DNA from 3 places in the Streptomyces sp. NPDC048643 genome. Region 1 is predicted to be linked to each of the others. Evidence: riboswitches for the same ligand, from Rfam matches in the RefSeq annotation. Region 1 holds a riboswitch; each other region holds the start of a gene.

What was found. Region 1 has a riboswitch for cyclic di-AMP ahead of AB0C62_RS17750 (transglycosylase family protein). Riboswitches for the same ligand answer to the same signal wherever they lie in the genome.
Region 2: another riboswitch for cyclic di-AMP. It lies ahead of AB0C62_RS31105 (LysM peptidoglycan-binding domain-containing protein); the one in region 1 lies ahead of AB0C62_RS17750 (transglycosylase family protein).
Region 3: another riboswitch for cyclic di-AMP. It lies ahead of AB0C62_RS22450 (M23 family metallopeptidase); the one in region 1 lies ahead of AB0C62_RS17750 (transglycosylase family protein).

Annotation. Positions count from the first base shown of each region.
Region 1 covers NZ_JBEZHO010000015.1:140,239-147,166, reverse strand. The annotation lists gene AB0C62_RS17760 (septum formation initiator family protein) at 12-488, opposite strand; gene eno (phosphopyruvate hydratase) at 610-1,896, opposite strand; gene AB0C62_RS17750 (transglycosylase family protein) at 2,259-2,960, opposite strand; cyclic di-AMP (ydaO/yuaA leader) riboswitch at 2,965-3,155, opposite strand; gene AB0C62_RS17745 (transglycosylase family protein) at 3,338-4,309, opposite strand; gene AB0C62_RS17740 (cytochrome P450) at 4,570-5,841, opposite strand; gene AB0C62_RS17735 (globin domain-containing protein) at 5,999-6,928, shown strand, end outside.
Region 2 covers NZ_JBEZHO010000041.1:58,307-65,234, reverse strand. The annotation lists gene AB0C62_RS31120 (polyprenyl synthetase family protein) at 1-939, opposite strand, end outside; gene AB0C62_RS31115 (peptide MFS transporter) at 1,273-2,769, shown strand; gene AB0C62_RS31110 (CocE/NonD family hydrolase) at 2,780-4,777, shown strand; cyclic di-AMP (ydaO/yuaA leader) riboswitch at 5,255-5,415, shown strand; gene AB0C62_RS31105 (LysM peptidoglycan-binding domain-containing protein) at 5,420-6,148, shown strand; gene AB0C62_RS31100 (HAD family hydrolase) at 6,410-6,928, opposite strand, start outside.
Region 3 covers NZ_JBEZHO010000022.1:94,403-101,330, reverse strand. The annotation lists gene AB0C62_RS22470 (DUF5998 family protein) at 1-401, opposite strand, end outside; gene AB0C62_RS22465 (GNAT family N-acetyltransferase) at 545-3,379, opposite strand; gene AB0C62_RS22460 (HPr family phosphocarrier protein) at 3,557-3,838, shown strand; gene AB0C62_RS22455 (GntR family transcriptional regulator) at 4,081-4,776, opposite strand; gene AB0C62_RS22450 (M23 family metallopeptidase) at 4,973-5,737, opposite strand; cyclic di-AMP (ydaO/yuaA leader) riboswitch at 5,751-5,910, opposite strand; gene AB0C62_RS22445 (pitrilysin family protein) at 6,124-6,928, opposite strand, start outside.

The DNA.
Region 1 (6,928 bases):
TCAGGGGTTCGTCACTGGTCGGCGGCGTCGGACTTGTCCACGCCGTCCCAGACGTTGGTGTACCAGGGGCGGTCGGCGGCGCCCTGGCCGGCGCGGGCCTGCTTCGCCGCGTCCGGGTCGACCACGACGTAGCCGGTCTCGCCGGGCATCACGTAGTGCAGCCGCTGCCGGATCTGCTGCTCGGCGTACGCGTCGTCCTGCCAGCGTGCCTTCAGGTCGCGCAGTTGCTCGACCCGCCGGCGGGCCTGCTCCTGACGGTGCTCCAGGTCGGCGACCTCGGCACGCTGGGAGACGTACTGCCGCATGGGATAGGCGAGCGCGACGATCAGGGAGCACAGCACGAGAGCGAGGAGCGCGGCCCGGCCGGTGAGCCGGGAACGGCGGGCCTGCCGTTTGGTCTGGGAGCGGTAGACCCGGGCCGCCGTCTGCTCGCCGAGCAGCTTGAGCCTGGTCGAGGTGGAGAACCGGTCCCGGTCCTTCACGGCCATGAGTCCCGCCTCCCCAGTACCGGCCCGCCGTGGTGCGGGCCCGTCACGTGCGTACGTCCCCGCACACGGTACGGGACCGAGTACGGGGACGTACGTACGACGCTTCCCAAGCGGGTGGTGCTCAGCCCTTGAAGCGGGGGAACGCGCTGCGGCCGGCGTACACCGCGGCGTCGTCGAGGATCTCCTCGATGCGCAGCAGCTGGTTGTACTTGGCGACACGGTCCGAGCGGGCCGGGGCGCCGGTCTTGATCTGACCGCAGTTCACGGCGACCGCGAGGTCGGCGATGGTGACGTCCTCGGTCTCGCCGGAGCGGTGGGACATCATGCACTTGAAGCCGTTGCGCTGGGCCAGCTCGACGGCGTCCAGCGTCTCGGTCAGCGAACCGATCTGGTTGACCTTGACGAGCAGGGCGTTGGCGGAGCCCTCCTCGATGCCGCGGGCCAGACGCTCCGGGTTGGTGACGAAGAGGTCGTCGCCGACGATCTGGACCTTGTCGCCCAGCCGGTCGGTGATGACCTTCCAGCCGGCCCAGTCGTCCTCGTACAGCGGGTCCTCGATGGAGACGAGCGGGTACGCGGAGACGAGCTCCTCGTAGTACTCCGTCATCTCGGCGGCCGAGCGGGACTTGCCCTCGAACTCGTACTTGCCGTCCTTGTAGAACTCGGACGCGGCGACGTCGAGCGCGAGGCCGATCTGCTCACCGGGGATGTAACCGGCCTGCTTGATGGCCTCGACGATGAGATCGAGGGCGGCGCGGTTGGACTCCAGGTTCGGGGCGAAGCCGCCCTCGTCGCCGAGGCCGGTCGACAGGCCCTTGGTCTTCAGCACCTTCTTGAGCGTGTGGTAGACCTCGGCGCCCCAGCGCAGGGCCTCGGAGAAGGACTCCGCGCCGATCGGGGCGATCATGAACTCCTGGATGTCCACGTTCGAGTCGGCGTGCGACCCGCCGTTCAGGATGTTCATCATCGGAACGGGCAGCAGGTGCGCGTTCGGGCCGCCCAGGTAGCGGAAGAGCGGCAGGTCGGACGCCTCGGAGGCGGCGTGCGCGACGGCGAGCGAGACGCCGAGGATCGCGTTGGCGCCGAGCGAGCCCTTGTTGTCGGTGGCGTCCAGGTCGAACATGGCCTGGTCGATCAGGCGCTGCTCGGTGGCGTCGTAGCCGACGAGCTCCGGGCCGATCTGCTCGATGACGGCGAGGACGGCCTTCTCGACACCCTTGCCGTGGTAGCGGTTGGGGTCACCGTCGCGGAGCTCGATGGCCTCGAAGGCACCGGTGGAGGCGCCGGACGGAACGGCGGCACGACCCGTGCTGCCGTCGTCGAGGCCGACCTCGACCTCGACCGTGGGGTTGCCTCGGGAGTCCAGGATTTCCCGGGCTACGACGACGTCGATGGACGGCACGAGCATCTCCTTCTGGGATGTGACGCGAGTACGCAGGGCTTGGGTAGTCCTGCGGGACGAGCCTAACCGGCCCGAGGGGATCGGCCAGCCGATCGACCACGCCTTGGGCAGAACTCGGGGTACATATTGTTCCCGATCGGAACAAAAATGAAATGAAAAACCCCGCTCCGGCGCGTACGGGGGAACACGCGCCGGAACGGGGAGCCCGTGGGGACGGGGACCCTCGGTGGGGATCAGGACCCGGGAGCCGGGCCCGCGAGGGGACTGCCGTTCGCCCGGGTGTCGTTCAGCCGGGCGGAGCCGCCGGGGCCGGGGTCGTGGTCGCCGTCCGCCGAGGGCGACCACGTCCGGCCGGTGCGCGGCCTCGCTCAGCGAAGGTGCAGCTGCTGGCCCGGGAAGATGAAGTCGGCGTCGTCCACGATGTCGTGGTTCAGCTTGAACAGCTTCTGCCAGCCGCCCTTGACGTGGTGCTTCTCGGCGATCGAGCTGAGGGTGTCGCCCTTGACGACCTTGTACTCGCCGTCACCCTTCTTGACCTTCTTGCCGGTCGGGGTGGTGACGGTCTTCTTCGCGGCCGGGCGCTCCTGCGAACGGGAGGCGGGCTGCTCGGACGTGCGGTTGTCCTGCGAGCTGCCGGCCGACGAGGAGCCGGAGGAGGTCGAGGGCGCGGCGGGGGTGGAGCTGCCACCGCTGTACGCGGCGCCCGACAGGCCGGTGCCGCAGGTCGGCCAGGCACCCTTGCCCTGCGCGGCGAGGACCTTCTCGCCGACGGAGATCTGCTGCGACTTCGAGGCCTGGTCGGCAGTGGAGGCGTAGGCGGTGCCGCCGTACGCGGCCCAGGTGGAGGACGAGAACTGCAGGCCACCGTAGTAACCGTTGCCGGTGTTGATCGACCAGTTGCCGCCGGACTCGCACTGGGCGACGGCGTCCCACTCGGAGCCGGTCGCGGCGGACGCGTTGCCCGCGGCCATCAGCGGAGCGGCGATGGCGACACCGGTGACACCGGCGAGCGCGGCGACACGGGTGGCCTTGTTCGGGCGGCGGTGCTTGCCCTTGCTGGAAAACAGCATCGAGTGATCCCCTCACCGACGCCTGCGAGGTGAGCTGTCGGGTTCGGGCCGGTTGAGTTGCCCGGCCGCACGTCCCCGGTCCCTCTCGGAACCACGGCGCGCGGCTTTACCCCAAGCCGTCTCCGGGTGTCTCTCAACTCCCGGTCGCGGCACTTACCTTGGGTCCCCCGCTCCTGCCTACGGCGCTTGCGCGACGACTGTTCCCGTACGGCCGCTGGCAGGATTCGGCGTTGCGATCGTCGGGGCCCGCTGTGGCGAGCGGTCACGACCGTAAGCAGTCGATCGCCTGATTTTCAAAGACGATCAGGGCTTCTGAGACTCATGTCTCACTCGCACCAAACCGGACATTCCCCAGCGAACCATGACGTGAACTCCCGCTACTTTTCGACCGTTTCGCTATCAACAGCGAGGCTCTGACCGGGGAGGATGAGGTCCGGATCGATGCCCACGGTCTTCTCGTTCGCGGCGTACAGGTCGGCCCATCCGCCGGTGACGTCGAGGTCGTCGGCGATCGTCCAGAGACTGTCGCCGGCGCGCACGACGTAGGTGCCGTCGCCGGCGTCACGCGCGTCGTCGGAGCCGCGCGAGGCGTGCCGTCCGGACGCGCTGTCGGTGCGGCTGCCCGTGGCGGCGTCCGTCGAGTCCTCGTCGGCGTTGCCGCCGCGGTGCCGTCCGGGCGTGGTGGACGCGTCGTCGGAGGGCTCCGAAGAGGTGCCGCTCCGGCCGGACTTGTCCGATGTGCCCGACTCGGACGCGTCGGCCGTCGCCTTGTCCGAGCTGTCCGCGCCCCGTGAGTCACCGGACTTCGCGGTGCTCCCGCTCGCCTTCGGCGAGGCGGTGTCACTCGAAGCGGACGAATCCGACGATCTGGACGATTTGACGGAAGGGGAGGAACTGGGCGACGTGGACAGGCCGCTCGAACCGGAGTCGCTCGCGTCGTCACCCATGCCCGTGTCGACGTCGACCTCGGCCGAGCTCTTGCTGAGCCCGGAGAGCGGTCCGCAAGTGGGCCAGGCGGCGAGACCCTGGCCGTCGAGCACCTTCTCGGCGACGGCTATCTGCTGCGAGCGGCTGGCCTGGTCGGGGCTCTGCGCGTACTCGAGACCGCCGTACCTCTCCCAGTTGTCCTGGGTCAGCTGGAGCCCGCCGTAGTACCCGTTGCCGTTGTCGGCGCTCCACGCGCCGCCGCTCTCGCACTCGGCCACCCGGTCCCAGGTGGTCCCGTCGGCCGCGCTCGCGCTCGATGCGCCGAGGAGCGGGATCGCGATGGCGGACCCGGTCACCCCTGCGGCGACGATGAGGGCCGGAGCCTGACGGGGGCGCCGGTGACGGCCGTTCCCGGAGAGCATGCGGAAGCCTTTCGCGTGACAACGGGGTGACTACGGCACCTACGGCGAAGTGACGATCGCCGGGGCCGCATTGATGGGTGAACGTATATGGACTCGAACGCTTGTCACAAGTCGATGCAGCGCAGATCACGTGAAGATCACAGTTATGACGGCGCGTCAGTTGACGGCTGCCTTCGAGGCGGTCTGCCGGACGCCCTCCCGGCACCCGCGGGCGCCCCGTCGACCTGGTGGGCACGGGTACCGGATGAACCGGTTCCGGACTATCCGACCGGGGTGAACTCCACAGGAAGCGTGCGCAATCCGCGCATAATGAGCCCGCCACGCCACCGCAAATCGGCTGAATCTCCGGCGAGTTGGAGGTCGGGCAGCCGGGTGAGGAGGGTGGCGAGCGCGGTCTGCCCCTCCAGGCGGGCGAGCGGCGCACCCAGGCAGTAGTGGATGCCGTGGCCGTAGCCGAGGTGCTGATTGTCACGCCGGGCGAGATCGAGGGTGTCCGGCTGCCCGAAACGTTCGGGGTCGCGGTCAGCGGCGGCGAGGACGACGAGCACGGGGTCGCCGGCGGCGATGTCCTGGCCGCCGATCCGCACGTCCTCGGTGGCGAACCGCCAGGTGGCCAGCTCCACGGGCCCGTCGTAGCGCAGGAGTTCCTCCACTCCCGTCTCCAGCAGGTCGCTCTCCCCGGCCGCGAGGGAGGCCTGGAGGCGGGCCCGCTGCTCGGGGTGGGTCAGCAGGGCGTACAGCCCGTTCCCGATCAGGTTGACCGTGGTCTCGAACCCCGCGAACAGCAGGATGAAGGCCATGGCGGCGGCCTCGTTCTCCGTGAGGTGCTCGCCGTGGTCGGAGGCGCGGATGAGGCCGGAGATGAGGTCCTCGCCGGGCGCGGCCTCGGCGGGCATCGCCTCGCGCTTGCGGTGGATCAGCTCGGCGAGATACCCGCGCATCTTCTTGACGGACCGTGCGACCCCGCCCCGCGGCCCGCCGCCGTGCCGGATCATCATTCCCGCCCAGTCCCGGAAGTCGTCCTGGTCCTCGCGGGGGACACCGAGCATGTCGCAGATGGCGTAGATGGGGAGCGGGAACGCGAACTCGTGGATGAGGTCCGCCGACCCCTTCTCCGCGAACCCGTCGATGAGGTCGTCCGTCAACTCCTGCACCCGCGAGGAGAACTCGGCGACGCGCCGCGGGGTGAACGCCTTGCTGACGAGCCGGCGCAGCCGGGTGTGGTCCGGCGGGTCGATGTTCAGCAGATGCGTCATCAGCTCCGCCTTGCGCTCCCCCGGGATCCCCGTCCTGCCCTTCGCGTGCGCGGGCTCGTCGTGGTGCGCGGGGTTCTTGGAGAGCCGCTGGTCGGCGAGGGTCTGCCGGGCGTCCGCGTACCGTGTGACGAGCCAGGCCTCCACCCCGCTGGGCAGCCGCGTCCGGTGCACGGGCGCGTGCTCCCTGAGCCAGGCGTACGCCGGGTAGGGATCGGTGGCGAACTCCCAGGTGAAGAGTTCGGGGGCGGGGCTCGCGGGGGTCTCGTGCTCGGTCACTCCCCGACGGTATCCGCCGGGGGCCGGAACGCGGGGGCGGGCCCGTGCGTGGGGGCCGCGTGCGGGGGGCGGGGAGACACTCGTCCGGTTCGCCCGGGGCTGTCCGTACATCGGAGGCTGTTTGACTCGGCCGCTCGACAGCTCCCACATTCACGCAGTGGACCCCGAAATACTCAAGTCCAGCTTCGCGGTCGTGGAGCGGCGGGCCGAGTTCGCCGTCAAGTACTTCTACGCGCACCTGTTCCGGCACCACCCGGAACTCCGCGAGCTGTTTCCGACGGACTTCCCGGAGGACATGGAGCGGCAGCGGGACCGACTGTTCGCGGCGCTCACCTTCGTCATGGACCGGCTCGAAGACCCCGAACTCCCCACCTACTTACGGGATCTCGGGCGGGACCACCGCAAGTACCTGGCCCAGCCGGACCACTACGCGGCGGTGGGGGCGAGCCTGATCGCGGCGTTCGCGGCCGTCGCCGGATCGGCCTGGAGCGGCGAGGCCGAGAAGGCCTGGTCGGAGGCGTACGGGGCGATCGCGAACATCATGCTCCAGGGCGCCTGGGAGGCCCAGCACCAGGGCGAACCCGGCTGGTGGGACGCGGAGGTCGTCGCCCGCACCCGGCACGGGGACGACCTCGTGGTCCTCACCCTGCGGCCTCGGCAGCGCCTGACCTACGTCGCCGGCCAGTACGTCAGCGTCAACATGCCGCATCTGCCGGGCATCTGGCGCCCGTACTCCCTCGCCAACGCGCCCCGGCCCGACCGCACCGTCGACCTGCACGTCAGCCGGGTCGAGGGCGGGTTGCTCTCCACCGCTCTCGTGCGCCAGACCCGCGTGGGCGACGTCCTGCGGCTCGGCGCACCCGGCGGCGGCCTCACCCTGCGGACCCCGGCGGACCGGCCGTTGACCCTCATCGCGGCCGGCACCGGCTGGGCACCGGTGAAGGCCCTGCTGGAACAGCTCGAACCCGCCCACGAGGCCCGCCTGTTCCTCGTCGCCCGCGACATCGCGTACCTCTACGACCAGCTCTCCGTGGACCGCCTGCGGGCCCGGCTCCCCCGGCTCTCCGTCACCCACATCACCCCCGCG
Region 2 (6,928 bases), on a different contig from region 1:
GGCCAGCGCGGAGCGCGCGTCCTCCGCGTACCGCACCGTGTCGCGGCGGGCCTGCTCCAGCGCGGGGTGCTCCCGCAGCCGGGTCAGCGCCTCCGCGTGCCGCGCGTCGTCCGTCAGGTCGGAGTCCAGCAGCTCGCACAGCGCGATGTCCTCGGCGAGGCCCAGCCGCTCCGCGCGCTCCCGCAGCCGCAGCACCGGCAGCGTGGGGATGCCCTCGCGCAGGTCGGTCCCCGGGGTCTTGCCCGACTCGTGCGACTCGGAGGCGATGTCGAGGACGTCGTCCGCGAGCTGGAAGGCGACGCCGAGGCGCTCGCCGTACTGCGTCAGCACGTCGACGACCGTCTCGTCGGCGCCCGACATCATCGCCCCGAAGCGGCACGCGACAGCGACCAGCGAGCCGGTCTTGCCGCTCAGCACGTCGAGGTAGTGATCGACCGGGTCCCGGCCGTCGCGCGGTCCCGCGGTCTCCAGGATCTGGCCGGTCACCAGCCGCTCGAACGCCTCGGCCTGGATACGGACCGCGTCGGGCCCGAGGTCGGCCAGGATGTACGAGGCGCGGGCGAAGAGGAAGTCTCCGGTGAGGACGGCCACCGAGTTGCCCCAGCGGGCGTTCGCGCTGTCGACACCGCGCCTGACCTCGGCCTCGTCCATCACGTCGTCGTGGTACAGCGTGGCGAGATGGGTCAGCTCGACAACCACGGCCGAGGGCACGACACCCGGCGCGTAGGGATCACCGAACTGGGCGGCGAGCATCACGAGCAGCGGCCTGAACCGCTTCCCCCCGGCACGCACGAGATGCTGGGCGGCTTCCGTGATGAAGGGGACCTCGCTCTTGGTGGCTTCGAGCAAACCCTCCTCGACAGCCGCCAATCCGGCCTGGACATCGGCTTCGAGAGCCTGGTCCCGCACGCTCAGCCCGAACGGCCCGACGACGGTCACGAGAGGTTCTCCTGTCTGCTGACGATCACATGGCGAACTCGGTCGATCATTCGGTCGATGACACGGTTTGTCGATGTGTCGCTGCCATCACTCAAGTCAGCGTATCCGGTCACGTTTCGATCACCACGAGCGCCCACCGTCCCCCGGCCGAGTCGGTTCCGCCAGGAGGTACACGGGATGACACCTGTAGGGCACACGCAACACACCCGTGTGCCTCGCTCTGCGAGTACCCCTACTCCCGGGCAGTATCCGAGAGCCGACGGTATGTTCATGATCAGTTGATATGAGCTGACATACGCAGACATGTACCGAGGTACGCGGAAGAGGGTGCCAGTGTCCCGTAGCTCCGTGGAAGCCGAACCCGGCCCGCCCCCGGCCGACGACACCGCCTTCTTCGGCCAGCCGAGGGGGCTCCTGACGCTCTCCGGCCTGGAGGTCTGGGAGCGCTTCTCGTTCCTCGGCATGCAGGCGATCCTGGTCCTCTACTTCGCCGACACCGTGGCACACGGCGGGCTCGGCATGGCGCCGGGCACCGCGGCCTCGGTGTCGGCGGCCTACGGAACGCTCGTCTACCTGGTCTCCGTCGCCGGCGGCTGGCTCGCCGACCGGATGCTCGGCGCGTACCGCGCGGTCCTGTGGGGCGGCATCCTGATCGCCTGCGGCCACTACGCCATGGCGATCCCGACGGCCGCCGCGACCTGGGCGGGCCTCGGCCTGATCAGCGCGGGAACCGGCCTGCTCAAGCCGAACGTCGCCACCATGGTCGGCAAGCTCTACCGGACCGACGACGAGCGCCGCGACGCCGGTTTCGCCCTCTACTACATGGCGATCAACATCGGCGCCTTCGCCGGCCCCCTCATCACCGCCTGGCTCGGCGACCACGAGGGCTGGCACTGGGGCTTCTCGGCGGCGGCGGTCGGCATGACGTTCGGCCTGATCCAGTACGTGGCGGGCCGCCGTCACCTGGCCGGGCGCACCCGGGCGGCGGAATTCGCCCTCGCGCCGGACGCCATGCGCCGCGCCGTCCGCGGGATCGTCCTCGGACTGCTGGCCGTCGCGGTCCTCGCCGTCCTCCTCGCCTCCGTCGGCTGGCTGACCATGGACCGCTTCGTCGACCTGCTGACCGTCATCTCGGTGATCCTGCCCGTCGTCTATTTCTGGGTGATGTTCACCAGCCCCCGGGTGACGTCCGAGGAACGCGGCAGGCTGCGCCCCTACGTGGTCCTCTTCCTCGCCTCGACCGTCTTCAACTTCATCCTCTTCCAGGCGTACTCGACGATGATCCTGCTGGCCTCGTCGAACGCCGAGTCGACCATCTTCGGCTTCGACTTCCCGGCCGGCTGGTACGCCTCCGCGCTGGGCGCCTTCGAGGTCGCCCTCGCGCCGGTGGTCGCCGCCGTCTGGATGCGGATGGGCAGCCGCCAGCCGCACGCCTCGAACAAGATCGCCCTCGGGGTCGTGCTCGGCGGTCTGTCGTTCCTGCTCATCGTGCTGCCGACCTCCGGCCACAGCGGGGACGACTACCTGATGTCGGTCTGGTGGATCGTCGGCTCCTACCTGCTGCTCGGCCTCGGTGACGTCCTCCTGGAGACGTCCGGCTTGTCGGCGACCACCAAGCTCGCCCCCGCCGCCTTCTCCAGTCAGACCATGTCCCTCTGGTTCCTGTCGCTCGCGCTCGCCAACGGCATCCAGGCCCAGACGGTGAAGCTCTACGACGACGTCTCCAAGCCCGCCTACTTCGGCGTCAACGGCGCGATCGCGGTGGCCGCGGGCCTGGCCGTGATGGCCCTCGCCCCCTGGCTCCGCCGCACGATGCATCCCGTCCACTGAGGTGACCCGCATGCGTATCCGTACGTCCTTCCCCTACGAGACCGTTCACGAGGACGTCCTCGTCCCCCTCCCGGACGGCACCCGGCTGTACGCCCGGATCTGGCGCCCGGTGACGGAGGAGTCCGTACCGGCGCTCCTGGAGTACCTCCCGTACCGGCTGACCGACTGGACGGCACCGCGCGACTGGCAGCGCCATCCCTGGTACGCCGGGCACGGCTACGCCTCGGTCCGCGTCGACGTGCGGGGCCACGGCAACTCGGAGGGCATGCCGGGCGACGAGTACTCCGAGACCGAGCTGGCCGACGGGGTCGCCGTGGTGGAGTGGCTGGCCTCCCAGCCGTGGTGCACCGGCCGGGTCGGCATGTTCGGGATCTCCTGGGGCGGCTTCAACTCCCTCCAGATCGCGGCCCTCGCGCCCGAGCCGCTCAAGGCGGTCGTCACGGTCTGCTCGACGGACGACCGCTATGACAACGACGTGCACTACACGGGTGGTTCCGTCCTCGCCGTCGACATGCACGCCTGGGCGGCCACCATGCTCGCCTTCGTCGCCCGCCCGCCGGACCCGGTGCACGTCGGCGAGGTGATGTGGCGCGACATGTGGACCGAGCGGCTGGAGGCGGTCGACCCGTTCGTCCACACCTGGCTGGCGCACCAGACCCGGGACGCCTACTGGCGGCACGGCAGCGCATGCGAGGACTACGGCGCGATCCGTGCGGCGGTCCTCGCGGTCGGCGGCTGGCACGACCCGTACCGCGACACGGTGCTGCGCCTGGTCGAGAACCTGCCGCCGGACCGCGTACGCGGTCTCATCGGCCCCTGGTCCCACCAGTACCCCGACCGGGGCCTGCCGCCGGGCCCGGCGATCGGCTTCCTCCAGGAGACGCTCCGCTGGTGGGACCACTGGCTCAAGGACGAGGACTCGGGCGCGCTCGCCGTGCCCCTCCTGCGCTCCTACGTGATGGACGCGCATCCCCCGGCGACGGTGTACGAGGAGCTGCCGGGCCGCTGGGTCGGCGACCCGGCGTGGCCCTCGCCGTCGGTCACCCCTGTCCCGTACGCGTTCCAGGGCGCCCCGCGCCTGGTGCGCTCACCGCAGCACACGGGGGTCGACGCGGGCCGCTTCTTCCCGTTCGGGAACGACGCGGACCTGCCGCCGGACCAGCGCGAGGAGGACGCACGGTCGGTCTGCTTCGAGTTCGAAGTGCCGGAGGAGACGTGGGTGTTGGGTCGGCCCCGGGTCCGGCTGCGGCTGACGTCGGCGTCCTCCCGGGGCCAGGTGATCGCCCGGCTGTGCGACGTGACCCCCGACGGCGCCTCCACGCTCGTCACCCGGGGTGTCCTCAACCTGTCGGCACGTCGGGGCCGTGACCAGGCGGTTCCCTGGGAGCCGGGCACCACGGAGGACGTGGAGTTCGAGCTGAACGGCATCGGCTACGCGTTCCCCCCGGGCCACCGCATCCGCCTGAGCGTCTCCTCGGCGTACTGGCCCTGGGTCTGGCCGCAGCCCGGCTCCGAGGCCGGTTTCACGCTGGACCCGGACGGCAGCAGCCTGGAACTCCCCGTGCGGGCACGGGAGTCGGACCCCTCCATCACCTTCGAGGAGGCGGAGGAGGCCGAGCCACTCGGCGTGGTGGTCCCGGTGACGCTCGACGAGCCCCGCCCGGAGCGCCTGGTCCTGCGTGACGTGGCCGCGGGCACCTGGCGGCTCGACGTGGACCCCCGCTACGGCGGCACCCACGTGTATCCCGACGGTCTGGAGTTCACGGAGGACGCGCGGGAGACGTACACGATCGACGAGTCGGACCCGCTGTCCGCCCGCGCCCGGTCCACCTGGTCGGTCCGGCTGCACCGCCCCGACCTGCCCTGGGACGCCCGCGTCGAGACGACGTCGGCCATCACCTGCGACGCGCAGGACTTCATCACGTCCAACGAGGTCGTCTGCCGGGACGGCGACGAGGTCGTCTTCCACCGGACCTGGGAGAAGCGCATCCCGCGCACCGCGGGCTGAAAAGGCCCGGCGGGGACGGCAGTTCACCGGCCGCCCCCACCCGGCGTCCGCCCGGCGCACGTCCGGCATCCGTCCGGAAGCCGTCAACTCCGCCCCCACGCCGCCTCTTTCACAGGCGCCCGCTCCGACCCCGCATTCCGGCGCCCCGCCCGTCCCGCACGCGGCGGGCGTCCGGGAACTCCCCGCGCACCGAAGAGTGGTGGCGTAATGCCCGACTTGCCCGGCATGCCGCCTTGGTGACCCCCGAGCGCGTGAGTTGGGTCACGCGGGAGTCAGTGGATCACCCTTCGCCCACTCCTTGCCAACCCCTTTGCCAAAGGCAAGTTGAGGATTCAATTCCGGCGTAATCGGACGTATCACCCTCGCCCTAAACAGGCAAAAGCGATCTTCACCGCCACATCAGGCCTTGTTCCCGACATGTGCAGTCGCATACGTTCTCGTCGCACCGGGCGGATCGCCTAATCCTGCCGTCGCCCGGCAACCCACCCACCCACGCACGGCAGGAGCGGGGGAACCACAGGTAAGCCGCCGATCCGGGAGACCGGACCGGCTTGGGGTGAAGCCGCGCCCAAAAGCGCGACCGGGCATCTCCCGCCCGAACCCGACAGCTCACCTCGCAGGCGTCGGAGAGGACATTTCGTCATGCCCGCAGGCACGCACCGTCACGCCCGAACCACCTTCATCACCCGCGGAATGATCGCCGCCGGAACGGGCGCCCTCGCCCTCGCCCTCCCGCTCATGAGCGCGACCGGCGCCCACGCCGCGACCCCCCAGGTCGCGAAGACCGCCCAGACCGCGGTCGTCCCGAACGTCCAGCTCGTCACCTACAAGGTGGTGGCCGGCGACACCCTGACCAAGATCGCGAAGAAGTATCCGTCGAGCGGCGGCTGGCAGAAGCTGTACGCGGCGAACCGCGCCGTCATCGGCGACAACCCCGCCCACCTCCGCACGGGCCTGACGCTGACCGTCGGCACGAAGACCCTGAAGGCTCCGGCGAAGGCGACCACGGCCGCCAAGACCACCGCCACCCAGGCGTCCGCCACCACGTACGCCAACAACCTGGACGGCTGGATCAAGCAGTCCCTGGACATCATGGGCAAGGCGGGCATTCCGGGCAGCTACGACGGCATCTACCGCAACGTGATGCGCGAGTCCTCCGGCAACCCCCAGGCCATCAACAACTGGGACTCCAACGCGGTCGCGGGCACCCCCTCGAAGGGGCTCCTGCAGGTCATCGACCCCACGTTCCAGGCCTACCACGTGGCCGGCACGTCGATGGACCCCTACGACCCGGTCGCCAACATCACGGCCGCCTGCAACTACGCCGCCGACAAGTACGGCTCGATCGACAACGTCAACGGCGCCTACTGATCGCACCGGCGCACCCGCGCCTCTCGCACGACACCGGCCGGCGGCACCCTCGGGTCCGCCGGTGGTGACGTACCGGCCTGTCGGCGGTGAACGACCGGGCCCGCGGGACGGTGACGGACCGGGTGTGCGGGGCGGTCCCCACCAGAAGTACGAAGGGCACGGCCCGGGGCATCGGCGGACGCCCCGGGCCGGCTCGTCTCCCGGGACCGGGCATCGCCCGGCCCGCTCTTCGGGCCGGCGCCGCGACGTCGCGGAGACGCCCTAGAACCCGAAGATCCGTTCCAGGACGACCGCGATCCCGTCGTCCTCGTTCGAGAGGGTGACCTCGTCCGCCACCGCCTTCAGTTCCGGATGGGCGTTGGCCATCGCGACCCCGTGGGCGGCCCAGTCGAACATCGGGATGTCGTTGGGCATGTCCCCGAAGGCCAGCGTCGCCGACGGCGTGAGACCGAGGTGCTTCGCGGCGAGCGCGAGGCCGGTGGCCTTGGTCACCCCGCATGGCTGGAGTTCGACGGTCCCGGGCCCCGACATGGTGACCGTCGCCAATGAACCGACCACTCCCCGCGCCGCCGACGCCAGCTCGTCGTCGGACATCGACGGGTGGCGGAGCAGCACCTTGCTGATCGGCAGCGCCCACAGGTCGTCCCGCCGGCGCACCCGCACCGCCGGAAGCGTGGGGTGCGGCATCACATAGCCCGGCTCGATGAGCGTCAGCCCGTCCACGCCGTCCTGGTCCACCGCCGCGTACAGCAGGCCGACCTCCGCCTCGATCTTTCCGAG
Region 3 (6,928 bases), on a different contig from region 1:
CGGCTGACGGCGCCCCAGCCGATGGTCAGGACGACCTCGCGCGGCAGCGTGCCCGGGGTGTACGACTCGGGGTTCGCGACGACGCGGCTGACGACGACGGACGAGATCCGGCCGAGCTTCACGGACTCGGTCGACGTCGTGGCGTAGGGGGTGGGAGACGTGGTGTCCGCGTTCTGCTCGTCGGTGTGGCTGACGATGAAGCGGTTGCCGGTGAGGACGAGCACGGTGACGTGGCGCCGCACCTCGTTCGCGTCGAACGTCGTCTCCTGATGGACCAGGTACGACCGGATGGTCTCGCCGCCGATCGCGGCCTCCACCGCCTCGGCCACGAGGGCCGGGTAGTAGCCGCTGCGCTCGATCGCCGCTCGCAGCCCCTGGGTCGTCGTACTGGTCTTGGCCATGACGTCCATCCTACGGGGGCCCACTGACTGCGAGGCACCGCTCGCGCGGGTCGGTCGTGGACGGGTCGCGTCGGACCCGCACGGCGACCGGGGAGGCCGGGCCCGTACGGGCCGGGTGAACGCCCGCCGGGCGGTCTCCGGGGTCAGACGACGGGCAGGGTGCGGGGGCCGAGGTCGTCCCGGATCGGGGCGCGGGCGAGCCGCACCGTGGCGCCCAGGACGCTCACGCCGGTCGGGGCGACCACCACCGGCTCCAGAGCGACCGCCACGACCTCCGGATGGTCGTCGACCAGCCGGGACACACGCAGCATGAGCTCTTCGAGGGCCGCCGTGTCCACCGGCGCGGAGCCGCGCCAGCCGAACAGGAGCGGTGCCGTCCGGATCGACCGGACCAGCGAGGTCGCGTCCCGGTCGGTGACCGGGACCAGCCGGTGCGCCGTGTCCCCGAGCAGCTCGGAGGCGGCTCCGGCGAGCCCGAAGGAGAGCACCGCCCCTGCCGCCGGGTCGATCACCGCGCGGACCACCGTGTCGACGCCGCGCGGCGCCATCCCCTGTACGACGGGGCGCAGCACGGTCGGCGTCCCGAACAGTTCGGTCAACTCCGCGTACGCGCGGCGCAGTTGTTCCTCGTCCGCCAGGTCCAGCCGGACGCCGCCCAGGTCGGCCCGGTGCCGCAGGTGCGGGGCGGTGGTCTTGAGGGCCACCGGGTAGCCGATGGCATCTGCCGCGGCCACGGCGTCGTCCGGGGTGGGAGCGGGCAGCGCGCGGTGCACGTCGATGCCGTACCGCCCGAGCAGCGCGCAGGTGTCCTCGCCGTCGAGGGTCAGTCCCTCTCCGCGCGTGAGGAGGCCGTCGATCAGCTCGGCCGCCCCCTTCTCGTCGATGTCCTCGTACTCGGGGACCTTTCCGGGCTCTCCGGCGTCGAGCCGCCACTGGGCGTACTTGACGGCCTCGGCGAGAGCGCGGACGGCCCGCTCGGCGGCGGGGTAGGCGGGGATGAGCCGGGAGTCCGCGCGGTCGGCGCTCACCTCGGCGGGCGGCGTGCCGTCCGCGGGGTGGAAGCGCTGGGCCGCGGCGGACGCGCCGCCGCTTGCCGCCCCGGCGGCCTGAGGAGCGGTGCTGGCAGCGGCGGAGAGGGCCTCGGCCAGGCCGCCGAGCTCGACGTGGACGACGAGGACGGGCTTGGCGGGGGCCGCCGCGGCGGAGGAGCGGAGCGCCTCGGCGAGTGCGGCGTCCGCGGTGGAGGTCTCCCCCACCGCCGGGATGGCCGTCACGACCACGGCGTCGCAGCCGTCGTCGGCGAGTGCCTCCGACAGCGCCCGGTGGAAGTCGGCCGCCGAGGCGGCCGTGGTCAGGTCCTTCGGCGGCAGCGGCCGCAGGCCCTCGGCGAGGCAGGCGTCGTACGTGAGGAGGCCCAGCGACTCCGAGTTCCCGACGATCGCCACGCGGGGCCCTCTGGGGAGCGGCTGGCGGGCCAGCAGCAGTCCGGCGTCGACGAGTTCGGTGATCGTGTCCACGCGGATCACCCCGGCCTGGCGCAGCAGGGCGGAGACGGTGGCGTGCGGGAGCCGCGTGGCGCGTACGGCGTGTCCCTGGGGGGCCGCTCCGCCGTGCCGTGCTCCCTGGACCACGACCAGCGGCTTCGCCGCGGCGGTCCGGCGCGCGAGACGGGTGAACTTGCGCGGGTTGCCGATGGATTCGAGATACATCAGGGCGACATCGGTGTCCGGGTCGTCGAACCAGTACTGGAGGACGTCGTTGCCGGACACGTCCGCCCTGTTGCCGGAGGAGATGAAGGTCGACACGCCGGTCACGCCGGTGACACCTCCGCCCCGCCGGTGCAGCCGGGAGAGCAGGGCGATGCCGATGGCGCCGGACTGCGCGAAGAGTCCGATCCGTCCGGGACGCGGCATCTCCGGGGCGAGGGAGGCGTTCAGCCGCACGTCCGGGGAGGTGTTGATGACGCCGAAGGCGTTCGGTCCGATGATGCGCATCCCGTACGTGCGCGCGTGCCGGACGAGTTCGCGCTGGCGCTCGCGTCCCTCCGCGCCGCTCTCGGCGTACCCGGCGGAGACCACCACGAGCCCCTGCACCCCGTGTTCACCGCACTCCGTGACGACCTCGAGGACCTGCTCGGCGGGGACGGCGACGACCGCGAGGTCGACGGGTTCCTCGATGTCGCGCACGGAGCGGTGAGCGGGGACGCCGTCTAGCTCCTTCTCCTCCAGAGCCCTGTTCACCGCGTACAGGCGACCGGTGAAGCCGGCTCCGCGAAGGTTGTCGAGGACGCTGCGGCCGACTCCTCCGGGGGTGCGCCCCGCCCCGATGACGGCGACCGAGCCGGGTGCCAGGAGCCGCTTCACGGACCGGGCCTCGGCGCGCTGCTCCCGGGCACGCTGCACGGCGAGCGAGCGGTCGGTGGGCTCCAGGTCGAACTCCAGGCGTACGACGCCGTCCTCGAAGCTGCGTTTCTGGGTGTACCCGGCGTCCGTGAACACCTTGATCATCTTGTTGTTCGCGGGCAGCACCTCGGCGGCGAAGCGGCGGATGCCACGCTCGCGGGCCACGGCCGCGACGTGTTCGAGCAGGGCCGAGGCGACACCGCGGCCCTGATGGGCGTCCTGCACGAGGAAGGCGACCTCCGCCTCGTCGGCGGGCGCGGACGCGGGCAGACCCCGGGCGTCGATCCGGTCGTAGCGCACCGTCGCGATGAACTCGCCGCCGATCGTGGCCGCGAGGCCCACCCGGTCGACGAAGTCGTGGTGCGTGAAACGGTGGACGTCCTTGGCGGAGAGCCGGGGGTAGGGCGCGAAGAAGCGGTAGTACTTCGACTCGTCCGACACCTGCTCGTAGAAGCTCACCAGGCGCTCCGCGTCGTCGACCGTGATGGGCCTGACGCGGGCCGTGCCGCCGTCGCGCAGCACCACGTCGGCCTCCCAGTGCGCGGGGTACTCGTGCCGGTCCGACGGGGTCTGCATGCGCCCCAGACTACGGCTCGCGTACGACAATGGCGCGAGGCAGTCTGTGGGGTGCGGACATCGTACCGGGGCCATGGTGGGAGGCTGCTCGTGGGCGGGAGGCAGGGCCGTCCGGGCACGCTTCACGATATGGGACACTGGTCTAGACAACCCTGAACAGCTGAAGGGCAGCATCACATGGCCGAGCGCCGCGTCAACGTCGGCTGGGCTGAGGGCCTCCACGCCCGCCCCGCCTCCATCTTCGTCCGGGCCACCACGGCCTCCGGCGTCCCCGTGACGATCGCCAAGGCCGACGGCAACCCCGTCAACGCGGCCTCCATGCTGGCGGTCCTCGGCCTGGGCGCCCAGGGCGGCGAGGAGATCGTCCTCGCGTCGGACGCCGAGGGTGCGGACGCCGCTCTCGACCGTCTGGCGAAGCTGGTCGCCGAGGGGCTCGACGAGCTCCCCGAGACCGTCTGAGCCCCCGAGGCACTCGGACATCACACGGCTGAGCCGCGCCATCCCTCGTCGGGAGGCGCGGCTCAGCCGTTTTCGTACCTCCCCCCGCGTTTTCGTACGCCGTCCCGGAATTCACGGCGACACGTCCGGATCACACCCTGCGCGAACGAAAAGAACGCGTGCCCGAAATTCCCGGCACGCGAATAAAACGGCAGCAGAAATAGCTCCCCGCCGAATAACCCTCTTTGTATACGGTGCCCGTGTTAATGACGCTGGCCCGTCATGTTTACGGGATGTTGCGAAGTCCTCACACGGTCCTGCCGGTCCCCGCCGGCCGGAAATCGCAGCCGGTGTGCGGCCGCCGAGCGCTCCGCGTGCAGCGCGGTGATCGCGCGGGCCCGCTCGCCGTCCCCACGGGCGACCGCGTCCACGATGCCGCCGTGCTCGGCCCAGGACTCCGCGGGGTTGGCCGGCGCCTCGACCGCGTACATCCAGGCGATCTTGTGCCGCAGCTGGGACAGCGTCGACGTCAGCGCGGGACTGCCCGAGGCCTGTGCGAGCGTCTCGTGGAACCAGCCGCCCAGGGAGCGCAGATCCTCGCTGTTGCCCCGCCTGGAGCGCTCCTGACCCAGCCTGACCAGCCCGCGGAGCACCTTGAGGTGCGCCTCAGTACGGCGCTGCGCGGCGCGCGCGGCTCCCAACGGCTCCAGCAGCATGCGCATCTCCAGGAGATCCGCACCCTCCTGCTCGCTGGGCTCGGCGACGCAGGCGCCCGCGTGCCGCCGGGTGACCACGAAGCCCTCGGCCTCCAGGGTGCGGAGTGCCTCGCGCACAGGGACGCGCGAGACGCCGTAGCGCCGCGCGAGCAGTTCCTCGGTGAGCCGGCCGCCACGCTCGTAGACGCCCGCGACGATGTCGTCGCGGATCGCCGTGCATACCGAGTGCGCCGGAATACGCATGACCGGACCTCCGCTTTAATCCCCGCGAAACGCCATCGATTGACGCTTGTTCAGTGACTCTATTGCAGGAAGCCTTAATTTCCGATGGCGGGCCTGAATCCATGGATATTTTTTGGACAGACGGCCTCCGGAAACGACGATGCCCCGGCTCGGTGAGCCGGGGCATCGAAACGGTGGAGAAGCCGCGAAGCGGTCGTCAGACGTTCACGCCGTGCGAGCGGAGGTACGCGACGGGGTCCATGTCGGAGCCGTACTCCGCGGTGGTGCGCGCCTCGAAGTGCAGGTGCGGCCCCGTGGTGTTGCCGGTCGAGCCGGAGAGCGCGATCTGCTGGCCCGGAGTGACCGTCTGGCCCACGGAGACACCGATGGACGACAGGTGCCCGTACATGGTGTACGTGCCGTCGTGCATCTTGATCACTACTTGATTGCCGTAGGCGCCGCCCCAGCCGGTCGTGACGACGGTGCCGGCGCCGACGGAGTGCACCGAGGTGCCCGACGCGGCGTGGAAGTCGACACCGGTGTGGCTGCCGGACGACCAGAGGCTGCCGCCGGTCTCGTAGCCGGTGGAGACGTACGAGCCGGTGATCGGCATGACGAAGGTGTTGAGCCGCTTGCGCTCGGCGGCACGGGCGGCGCGCTCCTTGCTCTCGCGGGCCTTCGCGGCCAGCTCGGCGGCCTTCTTGCGCGCGGCTCGCTCGGCCTTCTCCCGCGCGGCGGCCACGTCGGCGGCGTGCTGCTGGGCGGCGGCCTGCGCGTCGATCTGCTCGGCGACGGAGTCACCGATGGTGATGGCCTGGGTCAGCCCGGTCTGTTCGGCGGACGGTGTCGCGGCGAACGCGGGTGCCGCGAGGGTTCCGAGGACACCGGTGGTGGTGAGGGCCGCGACGCCGACGGCGTTCTTCGTGGTGCGCTGCACGCGGCTCGGACGACGATGCTTCCCGGTGCCACAGGTGAACGCCATGTAAGGGCTGATCCTTTCCTTCCTTCTCGCCTACCGGGTTAGCTGACGGGTTCGGAGCAGGAAGGTCTCCTACGGGCCCCCTCCGGGGAGGGCGTCCGATTCACCCCAGGGACTACGTGTGGGTCCCCGGCTCCCCTGGCTCGCGCCATGCGGGGACTCGGCGATGACTGTCCGGTGCCGCGGGCGCGGCGCACTGCCTGACGAACAGCCGGACTGACGCTAAACGCGAGATCTTTCGAACAACAAACGGATCACGGTTTTTGTAGCGCATCCCACAGCACAGAAGGCAACCTCCGCACCAATACGGACATCTTGGGGGCGATGTCCGCGTAAAAGAGGGCCCTGGTGACTCTTCAGTCACCAGGGCCCATCTCGGTCACACGGTCCTACTCGGCGGTGACCACGGTGACTTCACCGATGCCGAGCGCCCTGACGGGCTCCTCGATCTGCGCGGCGTCGCCCACCAGGACGGTCACCAGACGGTCCGTCGGGAAGGCGCTGACGGCGGCCGCGGTGGCCTCCACCGTGCCGGTCGCGGCCAGTTGCTGGTAGAGCGTCGACTGGTAGTCGTCCGGCAGGTACTGCTCGACCTGGTCGGCGAGCGTGCCCGCGACGGCCGCGGCGGTCTCGAACTTGAGGGGCGCCACGCCCACCAGGTTCTGCACGGCGACGTCGCGCTCCGCGTCGGTCAGTCCCTCGGCCGCGAGGGTGCGGAGCACCTTCCACAGGTCGTCGAGCGCCGGGCCGGTGTTCGGGGTGTCCACCGAGCCGCTGATGGCGAGCATCGCGGCTCCGGTGCCGTCCGGCGCGGAACGCAGGACCTGGCCGAACGCCCGCACCCCGTACGTGTAGCCCTTCTCCTCGCGCAGGACGCGGTCCAGACGCGAGGTGAGGGTGCCGCCGAGGCAGTACGTGCCGAGCACCTGGGCGGGCCACACACGGTCGTGGCGGTCGGCGCCGACCCGCCCGATGAGCAGCTGCGTCTGGACGGCGCCGGGGCGGTCCACGATGATCACGCGGCCCGTGTCGTCGGCGTGCACCGGCGGTACCGGGCGCGGCTCGGCGGTCGAACCGGTCCAGGAGCCGAGGGTGTCACCGAGCAGCGCGTCCACGTCCACGTCGGTGAGGTCGCCGACCACCACGGCGGTGGCCGTCGCGGGACGCACGTGCTTCTCGTAGAAGGACCGTACG